Methylomonas sp. 11b: one gene and its partners. The protein of the gene in region 2 binds, or shares a complex with, the protein of the main gene of each other region. Links are inferred from orthologs where the notes say so. Each region holds a gene or a part of one and is shown on either strand. Other genes may lie near its edges.

What was found.
Region 1: the proteins of holA (region 2) and dnaN are in contact, whole or in part, in a cryo-EM structure (PDB 8GIZ), measured with the Escherichia coli proteins. The link is inferred for Methylomonas sp. 11b from one-to-one orthologs.
Region 3: the proteins of holA (region 2) and dnaX are in contact, whole or in part, in a cryo-EM structure (PDB 8GIZ), measured with the Escherichia coli proteins. The link is inferred for Methylomonas sp. 11b from one-to-one orthologs.
Region 4: the proteins of holA (region 2) and METH11B_RS0110615 are in contact, whole or in part, in a cryo-EM structure (PDB 8GIZ), measured with the Escherichia coli proteins. The link is inferred for Methylomonas sp. 11b from one-to-one orthologs.

Annotation. Positions count from the first base shown.
Region 1 is NZ_KI911557.1:3,150,061-3,153,066, forward strand. Bases 1-2,933 are described here. They hold dnaN (DNA polymerase III subunit beta), read left to right. Parts: upstream 1-881; coding sequence 882-1,985; downstream 1,986-2,933. Other genes in these bases: dnaA (chromosomal replication initiator protein DnaA), read left to right, coding at 1-692; recF (DNA replication/repair protein RecF), read left to right, coding at 2,000-2,933. Also shown: more of recF, read left to right, coding at 2,934-3,006. UniProt on the Escherichia coli protein: Confers DNA tethering and processivity to DNA polymerases and other proteins. Acts as a clamp, forming a ring around DNA (a reaction catalyzed by the clamp-loading complex) which diffuses in an ATP-independent manner freely and bidirectionally along dsDNA.
Region 2 is NZ_KI911557.1:1,640,280-1,643,288, reverse strand. What follows is about bases 49-2,984. They hold holA (DNA polymerase III subunit delta), read left to right. Parts: upstream 49-977; coding sequence 978-1,991; downstream 1,992-2,984. Other genes in these bases: pepA (flocculation-associated PEP-CTERM protein PepA), read right to left, coding at 2,064-2,876; METH11B_RS0107750 (LPS-assembly lipoprotein LptE), read left to right, coding at 472-975; leuS (leucine--tRNA ligase), read left to right, coding at 49-449. Outside these bases: more of leuS, read left to right, coding at 1-48. UniProt on the Escherichia coli protein: Part of the beta sliding clamp loading complex, which hydrolyzes ATP to load the beta clamp onto primed DNA to form the DNA replication pre-initiation complex.
Region 3 is NZ_KI911557.1:3,748,713-3,751,777, forward strand. What follows is about bases 74-3,065. They hold dnaX (DNA polymerase III subunit gamma/tau), read left to right. Parts: upstream 74-766; coding sequence 767-2,365; downstream 2,366-3,065. Other genes in these bases: sppA (signal peptide peptidase SppA), read left to right, coding at 74-521; METH11B_RS0117985 (YbaB/EbfC family nucleoid-associated protein), read left to right, coding at 2,383-2,706; recR (recombination mediator RecR), read left to right, coding at 2,709-3,065. Also shown: more of sppA, read left to right, coding at 1-73. UniProt on the Escherichia coli protein: Part of the beta sliding clamp loading complex, which hydrolyzes ATP to load the beta clamp onto primed DNA to form the DNA replication pre-initiation complex.
Region 4 is NZ_KI911557.1:2,201,726-2,204,798, forward strand. What follows is about bases 41-3,040. They hold METH11B_RS0110615 (DNA polymerase III subunit delta'), read right to left. Parts: upstream 2,042-3,040; coding sequence 1,040-2,041; downstream 41-1,039. Other genes in these bases: METH11B_RS0110605 (TatD family hydrolase), read right to left, coding at 41-634; METH11B_RS0110610 (PilZ domain-containing protein), read right to left, coding at 682-1,035; tmk (dTMP kinase), read right to left, coding at 2,034-2,666; mltG (endolytic transglycosylase MltG), read right to left, coding at 2,663-3,040. Outside these bases: more of METH11B_RS0110605, read right to left, coding at 1-40; more of mltG, read right to left, coding at 3,041-3,073. UniProt on the Escherichia coli protein: Part of the beta sliding clamp loading complex, which hydrolyzes ATP to load the beta clamp onto primed DNA to form the DNA replication pre-initiation complex.

The DNA of each region.
Region 1 (3,006 bases), 1.5 Mb from region 2 along the record:
AATTTCTGGCCGGTAAGGAACGTTCGCAGGAAGAGTTCTTCCACACCTTTAACAACCTGCTGGATAACAAACATCAGGTGGTTTTGACCTGCGATAAGTATCCGAAAGAAATCGATGGCTTGGAAGACCGTTTGAAATCGCGCTTCGGTTGGGGCTTGCCGGTGGCGATAGAACCGCCGGATCTGGAAACTCGTGCGGCGATTTTGATCAAAAAAGCGCAACAAGTTGGCGTGGATCTGGATCAAGACATAGCCTTCTTCATTGCGAAACGCATACCTTCCAATGTTAGAGATTTGGAAGGTGCGTTGCGTAGAGTAGTAGCCAACTCGCAATTTACCGGTCGCGATATCACCTTGGAATTTACCAAGGAAGCGCTGCACGATTTGATCAGCTTGCAAGACAAGTTGATCAGTATCGACAACATTCAAAAAACCGTAGCCGACTATTTCAAGATTAGAGTGGCCGATTTATCGTCAAAAAACCGCAAACAATCCATCACCCGTCCTAGACAAGTAGCTATGTGCCTGGCCAGAGAACTGACCTCGCACAGTTATCCGGAAATTGGCGATGCTTTTGGTGGACGCGACCACACTACCGTCATCAATGCCTGCAAGCGTGTGGCTGAGTTGAAAGACGACGATGTGAAGATGGCGGAAGATTACAAAAACCTGTTGAGAACCTTATCGCATTAATTGCGTGTAAGTTGTGGATAAAGTGTGCCGAAAATAGCCTATCCAGCTTATCCAAAAACCCCATACAAGCTAAAACGGTATCTGACAACAATGTTTGATACATGCTAAGATTTTGATTTAAATTAGATAAAACCGGTTTTCCACAGCTTTTTGTTTACTTAGTAGTAACAATATATAAAAGATATTTATATGAAATTTATTATTAGCAGAGATCAAATCTTGCCACCGCTGCAACAAATCGTCAGCGTTATCGAGAAACGGCAGACCATGCCGATTCTGTCCAATGTGTTGTTGCAGGCTAGCGACGAGCAGTTGGTGATGACCGGTACAGATACGGAAATTCAGATTGTTGCTAAGTTAAATATCGAATCAATAGCGCATTCCGGGGAAATAACGGTTCCTGCTAGAAAGTTTCTGGATATTTGCCGCTTATTACCAAACGGCGCGGAAATTCACTTTGAATTGCAAGACGATAAAGTTAAGGTCGTTTCCGGCCGCAGCCGGTTTTCTTTGAGTACTTTACCGGCGGAACATTATCCGGAGTTCAACGAGTCCGAGTTTGAACATAGCTTTTTGCTCAATGCCGGCAAATTCAAGAAAGCGCTGGATAAAACCGTGTTTTGCATGGCCAATCAGGACGTACGCTATTACTTGAACGGCTTGTTACTGAATGTCAGCAATTCCAAACTTAAACTGGTCGCGTCCGATGGCCATCGTTTGTCGATTTATGAAGACGATATTGGCCAAGCGACCGGCTATGAATCCCGCATCATCATGCCCAGAAAAGCGGTGCAGGAATTGAGTCGTTTGCTGGACGATGCAGACGCAGAATTGAACATCCAGTTTTCCAGCAACAACATCCGAATTTATTACAAGGATGTAGTGTTCTCGTCAAAGCTGATCGATGCCAAATTCCCGGATTTCAGTAAAGTGTTCAATCAAAGTTTTATGAGTCCGTTGTTGATCCAAAAACAAGTCTTGAGAGATGCGTTAACGCGGGTAGCGATTCTGTCCAATGAAAAGTACAAAGGTGTGACTTTCGATATTTCCGGCGATTTGTTGAAACTCAGTACCCATAATCCCGAGCATGACGAGGCCGAGGAAGAATTGATCATCGATTATCAAGGCGAGCCGTTGAGCATCTCGTTTAATTCGCAATATATGCTGGATGCAGTATCCAACTTGGATTCAGAAATGGCGGTGCTGACCATAGCCGGCAACGCCAGCAGTTGTTTCATCGAAGAACCTGAACAACCTTTGTTTAAATTTATTGTCATGCCAATGCGGATGTAGGTCGTTTAGCGATTATGACCTTGTTAAAGCTGGATGTGCTGTCGGTTAGAAACATCCATTCCGCAAGCATCTCGCCGTCGCCCGCCATTAATTTGATCACCGGCGCCAATGCCAGCGGCAAGAGTTCGCTGCTGGAAGCCATTTTTATTTTGGGTAGATCTCGCTCGTTTAGAACTACCCATACCAAGCAGGCCATTGCTTTCGAGCAGTCGCAATTGACCGTTTCCGCGCAAAATCGGGAACAGTCCGGTTCGGTCAGTACGCTGGGGATACAGATTGATAACAAACAGTGCCAGATCCGCATCGATCAGGAAGATCGACAAAAAGCTGATTTGGCGTACGCATTGCCAGTGCAATTGATTCATCCCAAGAGTTATCGCTTGCTAGACTCCGGACCGCAAATCCGTAGAGAGTTTTTGGATTGGGGTATTTTTAATCAACACAAAAACTTTTTGCCCTGTTGGCGCAAGTTTAATAAGGCTTTGCAACAACGTAATGCTTTGTTGAAAACCCGGCAACTGAAACAGCTTCCGGCTTGGGATAAGGAACTTGTGGAATATGGGCAGGTGATTAACGAGTTTCGTTTGGCCTATGTAGCAAGCTTGCAACCGGTGTTTTTAGAAATGGCTAGCCACTTCTTAAATAAGGAGGATGTTGATTTACGCTTCTTGCCCGGCTGGGATGATAGGCAATCCCTAGACTTAATTTTGAAAAACGATCTGGTGCGAGACATACGCTACGGCTTTACCCATAGCGGACCGCACCGAGCGGACTTTCAGACTTACCAAAACAAAAGACTGGCTAAAGACTATCTGTCACGCGGACAACAAAAGCTCTTAGTTTTGGCACTTATGTTGGCACAAGTGACCTTATTGAATCAGGAAAGCCCATATTCCTGCTGCATCTTAATAGACGACCTCGCGTCCGAATTGGATACAGAAAACCGGGCAAAATTGATAAAATACCTCGCTGGATTGAACTGCCAGGTTTTTATCAGCAGTACCGATATAGCTGATTTTGG
Region 2 (3,009 bases):
AGGTCAGCGACGATATGGCGCGTCGCCACACCTTTAACACCGCGATTGCCGCCAACATGGAGTTGGTTAACGCGTTGAATAAATTTGATGACGATAGTGCCAATGGCAGGGCAACTCGCCAGGAAGTGCTGGAAGCCATCGTCTTGATGCTGGCCCCGATTATTCCGCATGCGTCACAAGAGCTGTGGAACGAGTTGGGCCACAACGATGACATCGTGGTGGCGGCATGGCCGGTTATTGATGAATCGGCGTTACAGCAGGATGCTATCGAAATGGTGGTGCAGGTCAATGGCAAGTTGCGCGGGAAATTATCGGTAGCGGCGACGGCTTCCAAAGAGCAAGTCGAAGCGCTGGCTCTGGCTGACGAGAACGTGCAGCGTTATCTGGAAGGTAAGCCGGTGAAAAAGCTGATTGTAGTGCCGCAAAAACTGGTGAATATCGTTGTTTAAACGCTGGATTTTCGAGAATCAGATGATGAATCACTTGAGCCGAATGGTCTTGGCCGGGGTATTGGTGCTGCTGGTTGGCTGCGGATACCATCTACGTGGCTCGATAGAGATGCCGGAAGTGCTGAAAAACATGTATGTGTTTGGCGCCTCCGTGCCCTTACAGGGCGAACTGCAAGCCATCATGAAGGCTTCGAAAGGCAAAATCGTCGGCTCCCCCAACGATGCCGGCGTGGTGGTCAAGGTGCTACGGGAAGACATGCGTAACCGGGTACTGACCATCGGCTCAACTGGTAAATCCAGCGAATCCGAACTGGAATATTATCTGCGCTTTCAATTTTTCGACAGTAAGGAAAATGCGCTGATGGACGAGCAAGTGATCGAAATTTCCAGGGAGTTTTTCAACGACCAAACCGCGGTGCTGGCGAAAGGCAACGAAGAACAATTGATTCGCAACGAAATCTATAAACAAGTGGCGCGGATGATATTAGCCAGAGCCAGGATAGCCGTCGATACGCAGAAAAAATAAGTATGCGCCTAAAGCTTGACCAGTTAACTGCCGCCTTACACAAAGAGCTGGTACCGGTTTATCTGGTTAGTGGTGATGAGCCTTTACAACTTGGCGAAGCAGCGGACGACATTCGGCGCGCGGCGCGCGAGGCTGGTTTTTCCACTCGCGAGGTCATTGCTATCGATACCGGCAACGAGTGGCCGCAATTGACCCTAGAAGCCGAATCACTTTCCATCTTTTCTGACAAAAAGCTCATCGATTTGCGCTTGCCTTCCGGCAAGCCGGGTTTGGAAGGCAGTAAAGCCCTAAGCGCGTATTGTCAGCGTCCGCCCAACGATACAATATTGCTAATCACGGCCGGTAAGCTGGATAGTGCGGCGCAGAAGTCGCAATGGTTTCAGGCCTTGGATAAAGTTGCGTGCATCGTGCAGGTCTGGCCGTTACAAGGACCGGAGTTGTTGCAGTGGTTGCAGCGCAGGGCGGAGCGGAAGGGCATGCATTTGGAAGCGGATGCGCTAAAAAGTCTGGCAGTGCGAGTCGAGGGCAACTTGCTGGCCGCGGCCCAGGAGCTTGAAAAACTGTATATCTTGCATGGGGCTAATCGTATCAACAAATCCATGGTTGAGGACGATGTGGCTGACAGCGCTCGCTTCGACGTGTTTAAATTGATGGATGCTTTGTTGTCGGGCAAGGTGAATCGAGCGGTTAAAATTCTCGCCGGGCTCAAAGCGGAAGGCGTCGCGGCGCCGGTGGTACTGTGGGCTATTAGCCGCGAAGCGCGAACGCTGGTTAATATCAAGACGGAATTGAAACGCGGCGGCAACCCAGAAGTTCTCTATAAAAAATATCAGATATGGGACAAGCGCAAGCAGTTGGTGCATGAGGCCTTGCAGAGGTTGAAGAGCAAGGAATTGCAGGATATTTTGCAAGCCAGCGCCAACGTAGATTGCCAAATCAAAGGCCAGATTACCGGCGACGAATGGGAGGGCTTGTTTAGGATTTGTTTGTTGTTTTCGAAGAGGTTACTGCTTTAGGTGCCGATCCAGAATCAATTCGTCGCCCCAGCGCTACTATTGCTTGGGCGACGAATTCGATGTACTTAGAGCTTAAGTAGCGAAAGTTTTACGTTTGCCCGCAGTCATCAAGCCGATCAGGCCCGTGCCAAACAGCCACACAGCAGCAGGTACAGGTACTGCTGTCAATTGGATCGAGCCATCTACGGCAGCAAGTACGCCGGTGCTTTTGTTTTGGCCCAAAACGCTATTAATTCCCGACAGCAAAGATGAATTGTTCAAATTGATCGAAAAAATTGAGTGGCCGCCGGTTATGCCTGGGGTGTAGACGTTGGAATCGTAGCTACCAAAAATACCGGAAAAATTTAAATCCAGTTGCTCGGCGCCTACGCCTGCTGGCGATATGACCCCGGAACCGCCGGTTACGGTGCCGGATAAAATTGCAGCTCCGTTGTTGAAGCCGCTATCGCCCGTAAAACTGTAATCGGGTGTCGTGTCAAAATACAGGTTAACTGCTCCGCCCGAGAAGCTGAAGGATTGGAAACCTGAGAAATTACTGTAGGTCCCGTTCAGGGTCGCAGCCACAGTCAATTCAAAACCCGAACCCGCGCCGGAGATATTCAATTCTGGTACATTGATGCCGGCATTGTTCAGGAAATGACCATCCACCATAGTTTGGAAATAAGCAGTAAAGGTGTTTGCACTGGTAAATTGCACTAAGGTAATGCCTGAACCAAAATCGTAAGTATCAAATGGGCCTACTATCGCTTCGTCGCCAGTAGCGTCAGGCGCGGCTGTATAATTCGCCGTTCCGGCCCATGTACTCGCCATTGAAACAGGAGCCACCAAGCTTAATCCCGCAGCCAGAAGCATGGTTTGCTTTAAACGATTTGTGAAAATATTCATATTTAAACAACCTCAAAAAATAAAAAATTACTCCCCCTCATTAGAGGCTTATACCTGTTTTTGTTATTCAATTCAAATAACCATTCTATTACACCGTTTGATCGTTGGAAGAATACGGATTACAAGCGGTGCG
Region 3 (3,065 bases), 2.1 Mb from region 2 along the record:
CATCCGGCGGTTATTATGTTGCTTCGGCTACCGACAAGATATTCGTGAATCAGGCCAGTATCATCGGCTCTATCGGCGTAATCATGAATGGCTTCGGTTTTACCGATGTGTTGGACAAACTGGGCGTGGAGCGGCGCTTGTTGACCGCCGGCGCGCACAAAGCCATGCTCGATCCGTTCTCGCCGGTCAATCAGCAAGAAAGCAAGCATATGCAGTCATTGCTGGATCAAGTACACCAACAATTCATCGGTGCGGTGCGGGAAGGACGCGGCAAACGTTTGAAGGAAGTCGAAGCGCCGGAGATGTTCTCCGGGCTGATTTGGACCGGTACGGAAGGCGTCAGGCTGGGGTTGGCGGACGATTTCGGCAGCGTTGATAGTGTCGCGCGCGACCAGTTCGGCACCGAGGAAAAAGTAAACTTTACCCCGCAGGAGCGCTTGATCGACCGCTTGGCCGGCAAGTTCGGCGCCTCGTTCGGTCATGCCATTGCCAGCAGTTTGCCTATTCCGGCAATACAGTAGCCGAGGGGCGTTGTCGGAGTTATTTACTTAATTTTGGCAAGACAGTTGCTTATCTGTTGGCTTTTATGGATAATGCGCAACTCTTCAGCGTCTTGCTGATGTTTTATGGTTACTGTGTCGGTCCTCTCGCAACGATACGCTGTAAACCCCGCCAGGTCCGGAAGGAAGCAACGGTAGCAGCGGACTCGTGTGCCGGGATGTGGCTGGCGCAGTAGCCGCCCAACTCTTGCCTTTCCGCGTTGCTAATGGCTTATCAGGTTCTTGCCAGAAAATGGCGTCCCAGCAACTTCACCCAGCTTGTCGGTCAGGAGCATGTCAGCCAATCGCTAATGCACGCCTTGCAACATGATAGATTGCATCATGCCTATCTGTTCACCGGCACGCGCGGCGTTGGCAAAACCACGGTGGCGCGGATTCTCGCCAAAGCCATCAACTGCGAAAATCTGAAAGATTTTAATCCCTGCGGCGAATGCCAGGTGTGCCGGGATTTCGAACAGGGCCGGTTTATGGACTTGATCGAAGTCGATGCCGCCTCCCGCACCAAAGTCGAAGATACCCGCGATCTGCTCGACAACGCTCAGTACGCCCCCAATCAAGGTCGCTACAAAGTCTATTTGATCGACGAAGTGCACATGCTGTCCGGGCATAGCTTTAACGCCCTGTTAAAGACCCTGGAAGAGCCGCCGCCGCACGTCAAGTTTCTGCTGGCTACTACCGATCCGCATAAAATTCCGGTCACGGTATTGTCGCGCTGCTTGCAATTCAATTTGAAGCGGCTGTTGCCGGAGCAAATCGATGCGCAGATGCAGTTTATTTTGGGCCAGGAGCAAATCGCTTTCGAGCCTGCTGCGCTAAAAATGTTGGGCCGAGCCGCCGACGGCAGCTTGCGAGATGGCTTGAGTCTGCTGGATCAGGCTATCGTTTACGGTAGCGGCAGCGTCGCCACGGAAGCGGTGATCGGCATGCTCGGTACCGTCGCGCAGCAACCCATCGACGATATTTTGCAAGCGCTGGCTGCTGGTGATGCGCGGAGGTTACTGGCAAAAATTGCCGATGTGGCGGAATTGACGCCCGATTTTGCAGATATTTTGCAACAGATGCTGCGAGTGTTGCATCGGGTAGCGCTGTTACAGCAAATGCCGGATTTCGTCGATCAGGAATTCGATAAACAGTTACTGGATACGCTGGCCCAGAGCTTATTGCCGGAAGATGTGCAACTGTATTATCAGATTTGTTTGATCGGCCAACGCGATCTGCCGCTGGCGCCCGATCCGCGCAGCGGGTTTGAAATGGTGATGTTGCGGATGCTGACTTTTCGGCCGCAAGCCGCAGAAGCGCAAGCGCTTGAGCCCATCAAACCGGTTGTCGTTAAACCGAATGCTAGTGTATCGGCGCCGGCTGCGGCGGTGGCGACCGAGGCCAGGCATATCGACGAGCCGCGTCCTACATCGGTCTCGCAAACTACCAATCCGGGCAATTGGACCGAGATTATCGCTGCGTTGAATATCAGCGGCCGTACCCGCGAACTTGCGAATAATTGCGTGTTGGACGGTATAGACGACAGCAGTTGTCGCTTGCTGCTCGATCCGAGCTTCCAGCAGATCGGTACTAAAGCCGAGGACAATCTAAGGGTAGCGTTGCAAAATTATTACGGTAAACCCTTAAAACTGGTCATAAGCAAGCAAGCAGAGCAGCAAATGACGCCTGCGCTGGAAATTCAAAAAGCCCGCGAAGATCGGCAGCAAGCGGCGGTGGATAGCATTAACACCGATGAAAATGTACAGGCTTTGAAAGACACCTTTGGCGCCAGAATCATGCCTGGTAGTATCGAACCGCTGAATTAAATATTGGAGAGACGATGATGAAAAATGCGCTAGCGGGCATCATGCAACAAGCCCAAAAAATGCAGGACAACTTAAAAAAAGCCCAGGAAGAACTGGGGGCGATGGAAGTACACGGCGAATCCGGCGGCGGCTTGGTGACGATTGTGATGACCGGCAAACGCGAGGTGCGTAAGGTCAGTATCGATCCATCCCTGGTCGGCGACGACAAGGATATGCTGGAAGACTTGGTGGCGGCGGCGATCAACGACGCCGTGCATAAAGTCGGCAAAATGAAAAAAGAAAAAATGGCCGACGTCACAGCCGGCATCCCGATTCCGCCCGGTTTCCAAATGCCGTTCTAAACATGCAAAACCAGGGTTTGCTGAAAGAGTTGATCCAAAGCCTGTGCTGCCTGCCCGGCGTCGGGCCGAAATCGGCGCAACGCATGGCTTTTCATCTGTTGCAGCGCAACCGCGACGGCGGCATGCAGCTAAGCAAAATGCTTGCGAAAGCCATCGCCGAAGTCGGCCACTGCCGCGAGTGTCGGACCTTGACCGAAGCGGAATTGTGCGAGGTCTGCGCCAACCCGTTACGCGATTCGGAAACCTTGTGTGTAGTCGAAAGTCCGGCCGATGTATGGGTGATCGATCAAGCTACCACCTTCAAAGGCAAATACTTTGTGCTGCATGGCCGCTTGTCGCCGTTGGATGGCATCGGTCCC
Region 4 (3,073 bases), 560 kb from region 2 along the record:
CCGGCGCGAGATACGGCGAGTCGGTTTCAATCAGAAAACGGTCGGCTGGTATTTTACGCGCCACATCCTTGATGGCTTCCGCGTTCTTGAAGGTCACGATGCCTGAAAAAGAGATATAGAAATTCAAATCCAAAGCTTTTTCCGCATACGCCCAATCCTCGGTAAAGCAGTGAATGATGCCCCCAACCTGATCCGCGCCTTCTTCCCGCAGCACATCCAAGGAATCGTGGCCAGCTTCGCGGGTATGGATAATTAAAGGCTTGTTGAGTGTCTTGGCTGCGGCAATATGGGTGCGAAACCGTTCAAACTGCCATTCCAGATCGCCTTCGCTACGAAAATAGTCCAGTCCCGTCTCACCAATGGCGATCACTTTTTCGTTATCGGCCAACTGTAGCAAATCATCTAGCGTGGGCTCACGCCCATCATGAACATTAGGATGCACGCCCACCGACAAGGAGATATCCGAATACGGCATGACTTGCTCCAGCATGGCCGGATAGGCTTCCATATCGATGGCAATACACAGCATATGCCGGACCTTGGCCGCGCGAGCCGCTTGCACAAAGGTATTGAAATCATTAGCGTAGGGCGCTAAATCGATACGGTCGAGATGACAGTGTGAGTCGATAAACATGAGTTTAGGAAAGTAAAGACAGCGGCAAAGCCCGCCCGCCAAACAGTTTACATGGTATGCGTGGAACGATCAGATTCTAATGCGCCAGCCAAATAGGTTTCAATTTTGTTACGCGCCGCACCGCCATCCTGATCACTAAATTGCACGCCAATGCCGGCTGCACGGTAGCCCTCGGCACCCGCCGGGGTCTTCCAGATAATTTTGCCGGCAATCGGCAAGCGCTCGGTTTCGTCCATTAAGTTCAGCAACATGAACACTTCCTCACCCATCTCGTATTCGCGCTTGGTCGGAATAAACAAACCGCCGTTTTTCACGAACGGCATGTACGCCGCATACAGCGCATTTTTATCCTTGATCGATAAGGACAAGATACCTTGTCTGGGTGCTGCTGATTCTGCCATACGCTTATTGTCTATTCAGTTGCGACCAACTAATCAATAGCTGCTCGACCATCAATTGTTTATTAAGTTGCGTGTTCAGTTGCGACTTGGTGGTAAGCACATTATCGTAAAACCGATATAGGCGTTTCAATTCTAGCCGCTCGGCAAGGGCTTGCAAGGCATTTTTCAGATCCGGATTGGCAAGCGCCGGCGATTCCGCCCGGTACGCGTATTTGACTATGTCCGCGACCCAGCTTGCCATCCACAGCAAAACCACTGCCAAATCGATTTTTTCCTGCTTTTGCCAGAGCTCGGCTACCGTCAACAAATTTTCCTTGCCTTGCGCAATCTGCAACCAAGCCTCGAAATACTGCTGCCTGAGCTGAATCATATTCTGTTCGGCGTAATGCTTAGCCAACAGCGGCGAGCCTTGGGCCAGTTTTAATAACAACTCGGTTTGTTCTCCGACACCCTGCTGCTGCAACCATAGCATCGCCAGTTCGCGCGCGGGCGTTGCGCAATCGATTTTCTGGCAACGGCTACGGATTGTCGCCGGCAATCGGCTCGGTTGCTCGCTGATCAACAACAAACAAGTCCGTTCGGTCGGCTCTTCCAGACACTTCAAAAACGCATTCGCCGAAGCTGTGTTCAATGCGTCAGCCGGCTGAATGATCACGACTCTATAGGCATGATCGTACTGCGGTTTCAAAGCCAGCTTCACAATCAGTTGCCTGATTTTATCGATACCGATGGCTTTGCCGGGTTCGTCGGGCGCTATCATCAAAAAATCGGGATTAGTTTGCGCATCGAATAAATTGCAACCGACACAATGACCGCACGCGCTAGCATCGGCTAACGGCGCGTGACACAACAAGGTCCGTGCATAATACTCGGCCAAATGCTGTTTGCCCTGCCCGACCGCACCGGAAAACAGCAAGGCTTGCGGGATGCGTTGCTGTTCGATATAACCGTGCAACTGCCGCCAGTTCTCGTGTTGCCAGGGATAAAGCCCGATTCGGCTAGGCATTAATGCCCCACAATCCCGCCAACTCGCGGCGCAATTGCTGCTGCACTTCGCTTAACGGTAAGCTGGCATCGATGATCTTATAGCGCTGCAAATCCGTGGCGGCGCGTTGTAAATACGTTTGCCGGACCCGGTCGAAAAACGCCAACTGTTCGGTTTCGAAGCGGTCCAACTCGCCTCTGTGCTTGGCGCGCAGCATACCGACTTCTATCGGCGCGTCGAACACAAATGTCAAATCCGGCCTCAGGGTACCTTGTACGGCTTTTTCCAACCAAGCGATGGTTTGCAGATCCATATTCCGGCCACCACCTTGGTAGGCATAGGTGGCATCAGTAAAACGGTCACACACCACCCACTGCCCTTGCTGCAAAGCTGGCAAAATCACCTGTTGAATATGTTGGGCGCGGGCCGCGAATACCAGCAACAACTCGGCCTGCTCGGTCAAACTTTCCGCTTGCCGTTCCAACAAAATCCCACGAATCTTTTCGGCAATGCCGGTGCCGCCCGGCTCACGCGTCAGCACGAAGGGAATACCCCGTTCTTCCAACAGTTGCTTGATAAATTGCAGATTGGTGGACTTGCCGACGCCTTCGCCACCTTCCAGCGTGATAAATCGTCCGCGTGTCATCGTTGATATTGATCGACGTATTTTTCGTGTTCCGCCAAGGTCGAAGAAAAGGCATGGCGGCCATTGCCGCGGGCGACAAAAAACAAGGCATCGCTATTATCGGGATGTAAAGCAGCAACGATGGCTTGCTTACCAGGCATCGCAATCGGTGTAGGCGGCAGTCCTTCGATGACGTAGGTGTTGTAGGGTGTATGTTCGCGCAAATCCTTATGCCGGATATCACCGTGGTAGTCATCGCCCATGCCGTAGATGACAGTCGGGTCGGTTTGCAACAACATGCCTTTCTTCAAGCGCCGAGCAAATACCCCGGCGATTTTTCTCCGCTCTTCGCCGGCGCCGGTCTCCTTTTCGACGATAGATGCCAAAATCAAAGCCTCGTACGGATTTTCCAACGGCACGCCATCGTC